2 linked regions of the Bosea sp. 685 genome follow. The protein of the gene in region 2 interacts with the protein of the main gene of each other region in a pairwise test. Links are inferred from orthologs where the notes say so. Each region holds a gene or a part of one and is shown on either strand. Other genes may lie near its edges.

The links.
Region 1: the proteins of RMR04_RS28470 (region 2) and rpe interact in binary tests that used the Escherichia coli proteins (3 or more experiments, as listed by UniProt). The link is inferred for Bosea sp. 685 from one-to-one orthologs.

Annotation. Positions count from the first base shown.
Region 1 is NZ_CP134779.1:1,839,091-1,845,457, reverse strand. What follows is about bases 1-2,748. They hold rpe (ribulose-phosphate 3-epimerase), read right to left. Parts: upstream 1,843-2,748; coding sequence 1,159-1,842; downstream 1-1,158. Other genes in these bases: RMR04_RS09995 (hypothetical protein), read right to left, coding at 2,672-2,748; RMR04_RS10000 (glutathione S-transferase family protein), read right to left, coding at 1,897-2,574; purB (adenylosuccinate lyase), read right to left, coding at 1-1,013. Also shown: more of RMR04_RS09995, read right to left, coding at 2,749-3,637; RMR04_RS09990 (NAD(P)/FAD-dependent oxidoreductase), read left to right, coding at 3,897-5,144; RMR04_RS09985 (dipeptidase), read left to right, coding at 5,368-6,367. UniProt on the Escherichia coli protein: Catalyzes the reversible epimerization of D-ribulose 5-phosphate to D-xylulose 5-phosphate.
Region 2 is NZ_CP134779.1:5,840,358-5,846,837, forward strand. Bases 2,196-5,056 are described here. They hold RMR04_RS28470 (PfkB family carbohydrate kinase), read right to left. Parts: upstream 4,116-5,056; coding sequence 3,276-4,115; downstream 2,196-3,275. Other genes in these bases: RMR04_RS28465 (hydantoinase/oxoprolinase family protein), read right to left, coding at 2,196-3,259; RMR04_RS28475 (SIS domain-containing protein), read right to left, coding at 4,129-5,056. Also shown: RMR04_RS28460 (hydantoinase B/oxoprolinase family protein), read right to left, coding at 1-1,208; more of RMR04_RS28465, read right to left, coding at 1,208-2,195; more of RMR04_RS28475, read right to left, coding at 5,057-5,142; RMR04_RS28480 (GntR family transcriptional regulator), read left to right, coding at 5,439-6,185; RMR04_RS28485 (NAD(P)/FAD-dependent oxidoreductase), read left to right, coding at 6,254-6,480. UniProt on the Escherichia coli protein: Catalyzes the ATP-dependent phosphorylation of fructoselysine to fructoselysine 6-phosphate. Functions in a fructoselysine degradation pathway that allows E.coli to grow on fructoselysine or psicoselysine.

The sequences.
Region 1 (6,367 bases), 4.0 Mb from region 2 along the record:
AGCAGCTTGTCGACGACGCCAGTCAGCCGAGCGAGCGCGAAATCGAGCGTCACCGTGGCGTCGGGGCCGATCATCCGCTCGACCGAGGAATGCGAGATGTCGCGCTCATGCCAGAGCGCGACATTCTCCAGCGCCGGCACGACCATGCCGCGCACGAGGCGGGCAAGCCCGGTCAGGTTCTCGGTCAGCACCGGGTTGCGCTTGTGCGGCATCGCCGAGGAGCCCTTCTGGCCGGGCGAGAAGAACTCCTCCGCCTCATAGACCTCGGTGCGCTGCAGATGCCGGATCTCGGTCGCGAGTCGCTCGACCGAGGAGGCCACGACGCCAAGCGTGGCGAAATACATCGCATGCCGGTCGCGCGGGATGACCTGGGTCGAGACCGGCTCGACACTCAGCCCCATCTTCTCAGCGACATAGGCCTCCACACTCGGATCGATATTGGCGAAGGTGCCGACCGCGCCCGAGATCGCGCAGGTCGCGATCTCGGCCCGAGCTGCGACCAATCGGGCCTTGCAGCGGTCGAACTCGGCATAGGCTTGCGCCAGCTTCAGCCCGAAGGTCACCGGCTCGGCGTGGATGCCATGCGAACGGCCGATTGTCGGCGTCAGCTTGTGTTCGAAAGCCCGGCGCTTGATCGCCGCAAGCAGTGCATCGACATCCGCGATCAAGAGGTCGGTGGCGCGCGCGAGCTGCACCGAGAGCGTTGTGTCGAGAATATCCGAGGAGGTCATGCCCTGATGGACGAAGCGGGCTTCCGGCCCGACGATCTCGGCCAGATGCGTGAGAAACGCGATGACGTCATGCTTGGTGACGCGCTCGATCTCGTCGATGCGCGCGACATCGAAGGTCGCGTCCTTGGCCTTGGCCCAGATCGTGGCCGCAGCCTCCTTTGGCACCACGCCGAGCTCGGCGAGCTTGTCGGTGGCATGCGCCTCGATCTCGAACCAGATCCGGAAGCGGGTCTGCGGCTCCCAGATCGCAACCATCTCGGGGCGGGAATAGCGCGGGATCATCGTCTCGTCCTTATGACAAACGAGCCCTCATCCTGAGGAGCGCTCCGCAGGAGCGCGTCTCGAAGGATGCTCCAGAAGGCGCTCGCTGGATCATCCTTCGAGACGCCGCTTCGCGGCTCCTCAGGATGAGGGCTGTACTAAAACCTTAAACCCACTGCCCACGCGCGGCTTCGGCCGCCTTGCGGATCGCGGAGATATTGGCGGCATAGGCGGCAGGTCCGCCCTTGAACACGGCAGAGCCGGCGACGAGAACATTCGCTCCGGCCTTTGCCGCGAGCGGCGCGGTCTCAGGGCTAGCCCCGCCATCGATTTCGAGTGCGATCGGCCGCTCGCCCATCATAGCACGCACCCGGGCGATCTTCTCGAGCACGGAGCGGATGAAGCTCTGCCCGCCGAAGCCGGGATTGACAGTCATCAGCAGGATCAGGTCGAGATCGTCGAGCAGCGGCTCGATGGCGCTTTCATGCGTGCCGGGATTGAGCACGATGCCGGCCTGCTTGCCGTGGCCCCGGATCGTCTGCAGCGTCCGGTGGGCATGCGGCCCGGCCTCGACATGGAACGAAATGAGATCGGCGCCCGCCTTGGCGAAGGCTTCGACATAAGGATCGACCGGCGCGATCATCAGATGCACGTCGAAGGGCTTCTTGGTGCAGGGGCGGATCGCCTTCAGCACATCCGGCCCGAAGGTGATGTTGGGCACGAAATGCCCATCCATCACATCGCAATGGATCCAGTCGGCCCCCGCCTCGTCGATCGCACGCACTTCCTCGCCCAGCTTCGAGAAATCGGCCGAGAGGATCGAGGGGGCGATACGGATGGGAGCGCTCATGCGCCAAGCGTTTAACGCCCGCAGGCCGGCGCCGCAATCAAATCCAGAGGCTTTTCAACGCCGCTTCACCGGGTATGACAGCCGCCGGTCGGCCTCGGTCACTTCCTCAACGGCCACAGCGAAGGCCGACCGGCTGCTCAAACGGCCAAACCAGCCGGCAAGCTCGCTATAGTCGGCTAGCGACGGGCCGCCGAGACGCAAGCCCCAAAACAGGGTCATGAACAGCCCGATATCGGCCACGGACAACGCCTCGCCGAAGAAGTCGCGGCCGGCCAATCGCTCATTAAGCCCGCAATAATGCCGCGCGAGCTCGGCCTCGGCGATCAGCGCATCGGTCTCCTGCGCCACCCGCTTGTTGCGGTCCGCCGTCGGCGGCTCGCTGCGATGCATCAGCGGGCGCACGGCCATGAACAGGATTTCGTCCGCGAACAGCTCGTCCAGCCGGCAGCGGGCGCGCTCCGCCGGGGTCTTGGGATAGAGCGACGGCTGCGGATAGGCCTCATCGAGATATTCGAGGATGATCGTGGAATCGTAGACGACAAACCCTTCGTCATTCAGGATCGGCACCTGCCTTTTCGGGTTCAGCGCCAGCACTTCAGGATGCCTGGGCTCATAGCCCGCGGTCTGGCTGAAGGGCACCATGATGCGCTCAAAAGGCAGCGCCTTCTCCCGCAGCGCGATCTCGACCTTGCGGGAGAACAGGCTGAGCGGCCCGGAATAGAGCGTGATCATGACGGCGAGGCCCCCGGTTTCGTTGGGGCGACCTTCGCAAAGCGAGCCGTCAGCTCACGGCAGGAGACTTCAAACCTCAGGCTTCAGGTCCAAGACTTCAGGCCTCCCTGCGGCGAATACGCGCCGCGAGGCCGCGCAGCAGCCAAGGCTGCAGATAGATCGGGAACTGCGCCAGGGCAAAGAACAGGAAGGTCGAGGGCGGCACGCCGGCTCCCAGCGCCGCAACGATCATGCCCATGTTCCGCTGGCCCGAGCCGTAGCCGATCATGAAGCGCTCCGAGGCCGGCAGGCGGCGCAAGACGAAATAGGCCGTGAGCAGCCCGAAGCCCGAGACCGCGAAGACGCAGGCCAGGAAGAGCAGGACGCGCTTGGGATCGTCGATCGCCGCCTGCGTGACGCCGTCCATCGCGGCGATGGCGAAGATGAAATACATCAGCACGCCAAAACCATCGAGATTGGCCTTCATCCCCTTGATCCGCGCGACGCCGAGCCAGACCCGTAACGCCGCCGCGACCGCCATGCCACCGCCGACGAAGAGCAAAAGCCTGAACGCCAAGACCCAGCTGTCGAGCGGCACAGCGGCGCCCGCCAGCAATTCGACCAGGAAGGGCGCGACAATCGGGCTGATGATCGTGGTCAGGATAACGCAGGCGATGATCAGCGACGGCTCGAAGCTATAGAGGATCGCAACCGCCGGCGACGACATGATCGGCGGCGCGGCGCCCATGATGGCGAGCCCCAGCAGCAGCCCCGGATCGAGCGCCTCCCGACCAAGCAGGAGGAAGGCCCCGCCGATCATCAGGACCGGCGCCGCGACCAGCCAGAGACAGGAGAGGATGAGCTTGCCCGGCCGCCGCACAAGCCCGGCGATGATGCCGAGATCGGCCCGCATGAACACGATCGTGGTGAAGCAGAAAATCGTGATCGGCAGCACCGGACGCGCCGCAGCCGAGAACTGCGGCAAGGCCAGTCCGAGGAAGATCGAGAGCGCGAAACCTTGCGTGCCATGACGGCCGAGCCAGGCCAAAGCGGCGGCGATTGAAGCGGCGAAACGCGAAAGCATGAAGGCCCGGTTTGGACTGGAAGGGCCGCGACACTCGCCGATCTGCCGCCTTGCGTCACCCGCCATCGCCGCAGGCCCGCCCTGCGTCCGCAGAAAATTGCGAGAGAAAGCCGGCAAAGCGAGGCAAACCCACGGCTTGCCGCCGATTGGCGCAAATCTTGCGAAACTTTGGCCGTAAGGCCGCAAAAATGCGCCGTGGCGCTGACATCGCCCCACAAACGGCTATTTTGCTGCAGCAGCGAGCTGGCAGGAGCATGACATGCAGACGGATACCATCGTCCTCGGCGCAGGGATCGTCGGCATTTCGGTGGCGCTGCATCTGCAAAAGGCGGGCCGCTCCGTGCTGCTCGTCGACAAGCGCGGCCCGGGCCAGGAGACGAGCTACGGCAATGCCGGGCTGATCCAGCGCGAGGGCGTCTACCCCTACGGCTTCCCGCATGATTTCGGCGCGCTCATCCGCTACGCGATGAACAACACCATCGACGCGCACTACCATTGGAGCGCGATCCCCAAGCTGGCGCCCTTCCTGTGGTCGTACTGGATGCATTCGCGCGCCTCGCAGCATGAGGCTATCGCCCATAAATATGCGACGCTGATCGAGCATTGCGTCAGCGAGCATGACGCACTTGCGCAGGAAGCCGGCGCGACCAATCTGCTGCGCCGCAAGGGCTGGATGAAGGTGTTTCGCACCGCAGCCCAGCAGGACGAGCGCCTGGCCGAGGCTGCGCGCTGGAACCGCGATTTCGGCCTGAACTACAAGGCTCTCGATGTCGCGACGCTGCGCAGCGAGGAACCTCATCTCGACCAGAGCCTGATCGGCGGCCTGCACTGGACCGACCCGGTGACGGTGGTCGATCCGCTGGGCCTGTCCAAAGCCTATGTCGCGCGGTTCGAAGAGCTCGGCGGCAAGCTCGCGCTCGGCGACGCCGGCACGCTGGTCCAGGACGCCGCCGGCTGGAGCGTGACGCTCACTGATGGCAGCAAGGCCCAGGCCAAGGACGCCGTCGTCGCGCTCGGCCCCTGGGCCGATGTGGTGACCACCAAGCTCGGCTACCATCTGCCGCTCGCGGTCAAGCGCGGCTACCACATGCATTACAAGGCGCAAGGTAACGCCGTGCTCAACCACCCGGTGCTCGACACCGAGCGCGGTTATTTCCTCGCGCCGATGCTGCAGGGCATCCGCCTGACCACGGGCGCGGAATTTGCCGACCGTGACGCGCCCAAGACGCCGGTCCAGCTCGCCCGCGCCGAGCCGATCGCCAGGACGCTGTTCCCGCTTGGCGAGCGGATCGATGCCGAGCCCTGGCTCGGCCGCCGGCCCTGCACACCCGACATGATGCCGATCATCGGCCCCGCGCCCAAGCACAAGAACCTGTGGTTCTCGATCGGCCACGCCCATCACGGGCTGACGCTGGCGGCCGTCACCGGCCGGATGATCGCCGAGATGGTAACGGGCCAGAAGGTCTTCGTCGATCCGACCCCGTTCTCGGCTGCGCGGTTCGGCTGAGGCGGTGTCATCCCGCACGCGCTGCAGCACACAGTGCTGCTGCGCAGATGCGGGACCGCTCTTGGTAAAGAGGCGCCCTCTCGTCACGCGGTCCCGTGTCTACGCAGCAGGGTTTTACGCTGCGGCGCGCACGGGATGACACCCCTGCGCTTTCCCCTCTCGCTTCTCACGCCCTGCCCTGCCACGATCCCGGCCGCTCTCGATTCCAGCTCAAGGTTGCGCCATGGCCCTCGCCGAAGCTCCCGTTCAGGACAATGCCTACGTCGCCGCGCTCGCACTGCTCGACCGCGCGCCGATGATCGACGGCCATAATGACCTGCCCTATGTCATCAGGCTCGACCGCAACGCCAAGGGCGATGTCGCGGCCTATGATCTCGCCAAGCTGCATCCCGACGTCGACACCGACATTCCGCGCATGCAGGCCGGCAAGCTCGCCGGGCAGTTCTTTGCGGCCTATGTGCCGCCGAACCACCCCAAGCCTGCCGGCTTCGCGCTCGCCCAGATCGCGCTGATGCGCGACATCCTGAAGCGCCATGCCGACGTGTTCCGGCCGGGCCTCTCGGCTGCCGATGTCGCTGCAGCCAAAGCCGAGGGCAGGATCGCGCTGTTCATGACGATCGAGAACGGCTCGGCGCTCGACAATCAGCTCGATGCGCTCGACGCCTATTACGATCTCGGCGTGCGATTGATGACGCTTTGCCACAACGGCACGCATGACTGGTGCGATTCCGCGACCGACGCCCCAAAGCACAACGGCCTGACCGCCTTCGGCAAGGATGTCATCGCGCGCATGAACAAGCTCGGCATGGTCGTCGACCTCGCCCATGTCTCGCCCAAGGTGATGCATGACGTGCTCGACGTCACGAGCGCCCCCGTCGTTTGGTCGCATTCCAATGCGTTTTCGCTCTGCGACCATCCGCGCAACGTGCCCGATGACGTGCTCGATCGCGTTGCCGGCAATGGCGGCGTGGTGATGGCGACCTTCGTGCCCGATTTCATCAACCAGGCCGCGCGCGACTGGCACCGCCCGGTCAAGGACCAGTACGGCAAGACACCCGAAGGGCTCGATTACGCCAAGGCGGAACAGGAGATCGAGCGCAAGGTCGGGCCCCGCCCCAAGGCAACGCTGCCGCAATATTGCGACCATCTCGATTACCTCGCCAAGCGTATCGGCCACGACCATATCGGCGTCGGCTCGGACTTCTTCGGCTGGGTCAATCCCG
Region 2 (6,480 bases):
ACATGGACGCCGTCGAGACCATCCTTTGTCGCTCGCGCGCCGGAACCGCCGCCGATCGTCTCCAGATAGACCCAGAGCTGACCGGAGCCCGGCATCTCGCCGGCGAAGGTCGCCGACGCCGCCGTGCCGCAGCAGGCGGCGATCACACGCTCTGGCACAGCCTGCGCGAGCGCCCCATGGATCAGGTCGACGACGCGCTGGCAGGCCGCGATGCGCCCGTTCACCGCTGCCGGGTGGACGCAGTTCAGCACCGTGCCCTCCTTCGCCGTGACGGTCAGCGGCCGGGCGAGGCCGGCATTGGGCGGGATCGTCGGGTCGGCCACGGTTTTGACCGCGTAATAGACCGTCGAGAGCAGCGCGGTGTAGACCATGTTGAAGCCGGCGCGCGCCTGCGGCGGGGATTCGAAAGCGAGCTTCATCTCCTCGCCCGCGACCGTGATCGCGACCGAGAACGTCATCGGCTCGTCGATTTCGGGATTGTCGAAATAATCCTCGAAAAGATAGACCCCGTCGGGGATCGACTTGATCCCGGCGCGCATCTTGCGCTCGGCATAATCCTGCAGCGCCTTGCCGGCAGACAGCACGGTCGAGCGTCCGTATTTGTCGCAGAGCGCCCGCACGCGCTCGACACCGAGGCGGTTCGCCGCCATCTGGGCGCGCAGATCCGAGAGGCGCTCGCGCGGCACCTGGCAGTTGAGCAGGATCAGTTCCTGCACGTCCTTCATCAAAACGCCGCCGTCATAAAGCCGGATCGGCGGAATGCGCAGGCCTTCCTGGTAGATATGGGCGTGGCCGCGATCGGCGAAATCGGCATGGTGGGCGGTATTGACGGCCCATGCGACCATCGTGCCGTCATGGAAGATCGGTTCCGCGAGGACGATATCGGGCAGATGAGTGCCGCCGCCTTCATAAGCGTCATTGCCGATGAAGACGTCGCCGGGCTTCATCTCGGCGACGGGATGGCGCTTCAGGATATGCGGGATGATGCCGATGAAGGAGCCAAGATGCATCGGGATATGCTCGGCCTGGCAGAGCGTATCGCCGCCGATGTCGAAGAGCGCGGTCGAGCAGTCGCGGCGCTCCTTGATGTTGGTGGAATAGCTCGCCTTGACCAGCGCCTCACCCATTTCCTCGGTGATCGAGGCAAAGGAGGAGCCGATGACTTCCACGGTGATCGGATCGACGGTGACGGTGGCGCTGATGATCATCACGGCGTCTCCAGGATCAGGTTGAGGTAGGGCTCGACGGTCGCGATCATCCCCGGCAACAGCACGGTGGTCGAATCCATCTGCTCGATGATCGCCGGCCCGGCGATGACATTGCCGGATTTCAGCTTGTCGCGATCATAGATCTTGCACGCCACGAAACCGCCGGCCTCGGGGAACCAGACCTCGCGGCTGCCGATGATCGCTTGATCCGATTCCGGCCCGGCATCGGCTTGCGGCCGGAACTGCGCCTTGGGCACGAAGCCGATCGCCTCGACGCGGTAGGTCACGAGTTGCACCGCCTCGCCTTCGGCGACGAAGCCGTAGAGCCGCTTATGCGCCTCGGCGAAGCCATCGGCCAAAGCCGCGATGGTCGCGCTCGAGATCTGGCCTTCCGGCACGTCGATCGACAATTCGTAATTCTGGCCCTGATAGCGCAGATCGGCCGTGCGCCGGAGCTTGCGATCGTTGGGCGCGACCTTCTCCTCGGCGAACCAGTGCTCGCCCTGCGCGACCAGGCCGGCGAAGGCCTCGGTCATCGCGCCGACCAGAGCGTCGCCCAATGTGGCAAGGCGGGTGGTGGCGAAATTGGCGCGCAGATCGGTCAGCAGGAGGCCAAGCGCGCAGCCGATGCCGGGATTGCGCGGCACGACGATGCGCTTCATCTCCAATTCGCGCGCAAGCCGCGCCGCATGCAGCGGACCGGCGCCGCCAAAGGCGACGAGCGCGTAGTCGCGCGGGTCATGCCCGCGCTGGACCGAGACGACGCGGATCGCCTTGGCCATGTTGGCGGTGACGACCGAGATGATGCCCTGGGCGGTGGCCATCACGTCGAGGCCGAGCTGGTCGGCAAGCCGGCTAATCGCCTGCTTCGAGAGATCCTGCCGGATCGGCATGCGGCCGCCGAGCAGATGAGTGGGGTTCAGCGTCTGCAGCACGACATTGGCGTCGGTGACGGCGGGCTCCGTCGCGCCGCGATCATAGCAGACCGGGCCGGGATCGGCGCCGGCACTGCGCGGACCGACCTTGAGCAGCCCGCCGGAATCGATCGCGGCGAGCGAGCCGCCGCCGGCCCCGACGGTGTGGATGTCGAGCATCGGCGCCTTGATCGGATAGCCGTGGACGATCGCGTCGCTGGCGAACTTCGCCTCGCCGCCGCGCAGCAGCGCGACGTCGGAGGATGTCCCGCCCATATCGAAGGTGATCAGGTTCTCGATGCCGGTCATCTGGCCGATCGCCTGCGCGGCGACGACGCCGGTGGACGGCCCCGACAGCACGGTGCGCACCGGCAGGCGGGCGGCCATGTCGAAGCCGATGACGCCGCCATTGGACTGCGTCAGATGCGGTGTCGTGGTGACGCCGAGTTCCGTCAGCCGGTCGGCAAGGCGGCGGATATAGCTCTGCATGACCGGGCCGAGATAGGCGTTCACCACGGCCGTCGAGATACGCTCATATTCGCGGAACTCGGGCGCGACTTCATGCGAGGCGCAGATGAAGGCCTCCGGGAACTCCTCGGCGACGATGCGCTTGGCAGCCTGCTCATGGGCGGGATTCACGAAGCCGTAGAGGAAGCCGATTGCCACCGCCTTGACGCCGGCCGCCTTCAGCGCGCGGGCGGCAACCCGCACGCCCTCTTCGTCGAGCGGAATCTCGACCGAACCGTCATGGCGCAGGCGCTCCGAGACGCCGAAACGCAGATCGCGGGTCACCAGAGGCGGCGCCTTGTCGACCTGGAGATCGTAGAGATCGGGGCGCTTCTGGCGGCCGATCTCGATCAGATCGCGGAAGCCCTCGGTGGTGATGAGACCGGTCTTGACGCCGCGATGCTGGATCAGGGCGTTGGTGCCAACCGTGGTGCCATGACCGAAATAGGCGACTTCGCTCGGCTTGGCGCCGACGCGTTCGGTGCCTTCCTGCGTGCCGCGCGCGATGGCGCGGGAGGGATCATCCGGCGTGGAGGGCACTTTCCAGACCGCCACCTCACCGGTCGCGTCGTCGAACAGACAGACGTCGGTAAAAGTTCCCCCGGAATCGATCCCGATCCGCCAAGCCATGAAGCCACTCCCGCCTTCAGTTCGATGTCATGCCGGGCGGCGTCGACCATGCCGCGCCGTGGCCGAAGCCGCCTTGATATCCGCAGACCATAGCGGCGTGATCGGCGCCGGCGGCAAGCGCCTCATCCAGACCCGCGCCATGCAGCAGGCGCAGAATGAAGGCGGCGATGAAGCCGTCTCCAGCGCCCAACGTATCGACGATGCGCGCCTCGCTGATACCGTGCGCGTGGAAAGCGCCGTCAGACAAGGCCATCGAGCCGCGTGCGCCCCGGGTCACGACCGCGATCCGCGCGCCCTGACCGGTGCAGCGCTCCAGCAATGCGCGGCACTCCGCATCCGAGCCATTGGGAAAGGACAGGAAGGCGATATCGAGCGCCGGCAGCGTCGCCGCCAGATTGGCGTCGGTCCAGCGCTCGGAGAAATCATAGGACAGCAGGCGGACAGCGCTGCGTATCGTTCCAAGCTCGGCCTCCAGCTCGCTGTAGACGCTGGAATGGACGAGATCGAAGCCCGCGACATAGGCTAGGTCGGCGGCGCTGAAGCCGCCCCACTGCCCGCGCACGCCGCGCTCGGAACGCAGGAAGCGGCGATCATTGCCATCATGGCCGATGAAGGCGCGCGCATTGCCGCCGGGCAGAATACGGCAATGGCCGGTGTCGACGCCCTCCTGCCGCAAGGCGTCTACCAACAGCATGCCGGCCTCGTCCGTGCCGATGCAGCCGAGATAGCCAGCCTGCGCGCCGAGCCTGCGGGCGAGCACGGCGACATTGACGGCGTTGCCGCCGGGAAACTGCAAGCCTCGATCGACATAGGTGTCGACCGTATTGTCGCCTAGGCCGAGCAGCCTGTGGGCCATCGCCGCGCTCCGCTCAGTAAGCCACCTTCCACATATAGCGGCGGGTCGTCAGCGGCTGGTTGTGCAGCACCGAGAGATGCACCGACAAGCGCTTCAGCGCCGATTGCAGGATATAGGGCGCCACGATCGGGCGGATTTCAGGCGCGATGCCTTTCATCGCGAAATCGCGGGAATCATATTTCATCACGCGCTCGGCATAGGTGTCGCAGAAGCTCGAGACGCGCTCCATCAGCGGGCGGCTCGGATCCTCGCCGGTGATCAGGATCAGCGGCGTCGAGCGGTCGACGATCTCGAAAGGACCATGGAAGAACTCGGCCGCCTCGATCGGGTAGCTGTGCAGCCAGAGCATCTCCATCAGGATGCAGACGCCGAAGACATAGGCCGTGGTGAAGCCCGGCCCCGAGGCGACGTGATAGAAATTCCGGTCCTTGGCATAGAGCGCCGCGTCCGTCGCGGCGCGCTCCTCGTTCTGCTCGGCCGCATCGGCAATCGCGCCCGGCAAGGCATCGAGCGAGGCGAGCAGCTTGTCGCCAAGCGGCCAGCCTTCCTTCTCCGTCATGATGCCACCGACCAGAGCCTGCATCAGCATGAACATGGCGATGAAGGATTCGCTGGTGTCGCCGACGATGAAATGCTGCGGCACGGCCTGGGCCAGCGGCTTGTCGGCATATTGGCTGAAGGCCACGACCTGGCAGGGCTTGTCCTTCAGGAACCGCGCGGCGGCGACCGTCTCCGGCGTCGTGCCCGATTTCGAGGCGAGCAGCACCAATGTGCGGCCGTCGAGCCGGGGCGGGTCGATCGCCATGAATTCGGCCGGGAAGTAGCGGCGCACCTCGATGCCGGGCGAATAATGCTCGAGCCAGTATGCGATGCCGAGCATGGCACGGTTGGCCGAGCCCGCGGCAACGAGATAAATCCGGTCGATACCCGCCGCGAGCTTGCGGCCGAGCGCGAAAGCCTCGGGCACGGCAGCCTGCGTCTGCGCGAGGCCATCCAGCACGCGGATGCGGTCGTAAGCGATGGACATGAGAGCAAGCCACTTCCTGACAGGCGAGAATTGGTATATACCAATCAGCTATACCAATTGCTGTCAAGCATAGTCCAATCAGCACGGATATGTCGTCACCTGGGTTGGTCTGGCGCGTTTTTCGGCTTCCAGTGACGGGAACCGGGCGCTACAGCATCGGACCGAATATCGTATTCGGTCCGATGCTGTAGCTCTTTGATTTTGCATCGGCTTCTTCCGAAAACCGGATTCCACTTTTCGGGCCGATGCTCTATCCCAGTTCAACTGCGACGACGGGAATCCGAGAGACGCCAGCCATGCGCGAACCCGTGAAGCGGGCCAAGCCGATCTATGTCGAGGTGCAGGACTACCTGCTCGACCTCATCAACGGGCCCGATTACGGCCCGGGAGACCGGATTCCGTCGGAGCGCGTCCTGGCGGACACGCTGCGCATCAACCGCATGACCGTGCGCAAGGCGATCGACAAGCTGGTCGAGCGCAATGTGCTGGAGCGCAACGGCACCAGCGGCACGCGCGTCCCCCTGGTCCAGGTCACGCGCCCGATCGAATTGAGCTCCTCGCTCGGCATCACCCGGATCATCCGCAACTCCGGCGGCAGCCCCGGCAACAAGCTGCTGCATTTCGGCGAGGAGGCGGCAACCGAGAGCATCGCGCGCCGGCTCGATCTCGCTGCGGGCGCCGACCTCATCATGTTCCGTCGGCTGCGCACGGTGAATGACGAGCCGTTCTGCATCGAGACGAGCTATCTGCCGGCGGAGCGCTTCGCCGGTCTGGTCGCGGAGGATCTCGTCGCCGGGCAATCGCTCTACGCGCTGCTGAAAGCCCGCTACGGCGTCGAGGCCAGCGCCCGCGATCGCGAGATCGGCGTCGGCACCGCGACCGACATGGAAGCCCGCCTGCTCTCGCTCAAGCCCGGCTCGCCCACCCTGGTGCTGAGGCTGGTGGCGCGCGACGGCGGCGGCACGCCGATCGAATACATGAAATCGGTGAACCACCCCCACCACGTCGTCTTCCGCAATTCGACGCCGACCCCGCAGGACTGACCAATGCCGCCGCTGATGCCCCGCCCCCGCCGAGAAGCCGGCTCGCCTCCTTCCATCGGGGCGAGCCTCTGATGGGCATTACCATCGAGACGATCGATCCCGACGCCACATTGCCTGGGAGCAGTGATGTCGTCGTCATCGGCGGCGGCATCATCGGCATCATGACGGCGATCTTCCTGGCCAAGGAGGGCGTTTCCGTCACCGTCTGCGAGAAGGGCGAGGTCGGCCACGAGCAGTCCGGGCGCAACTGGGGCTGGGTCCGGATCATGGGCCGCGACGCCAGCGAAATCCCGCT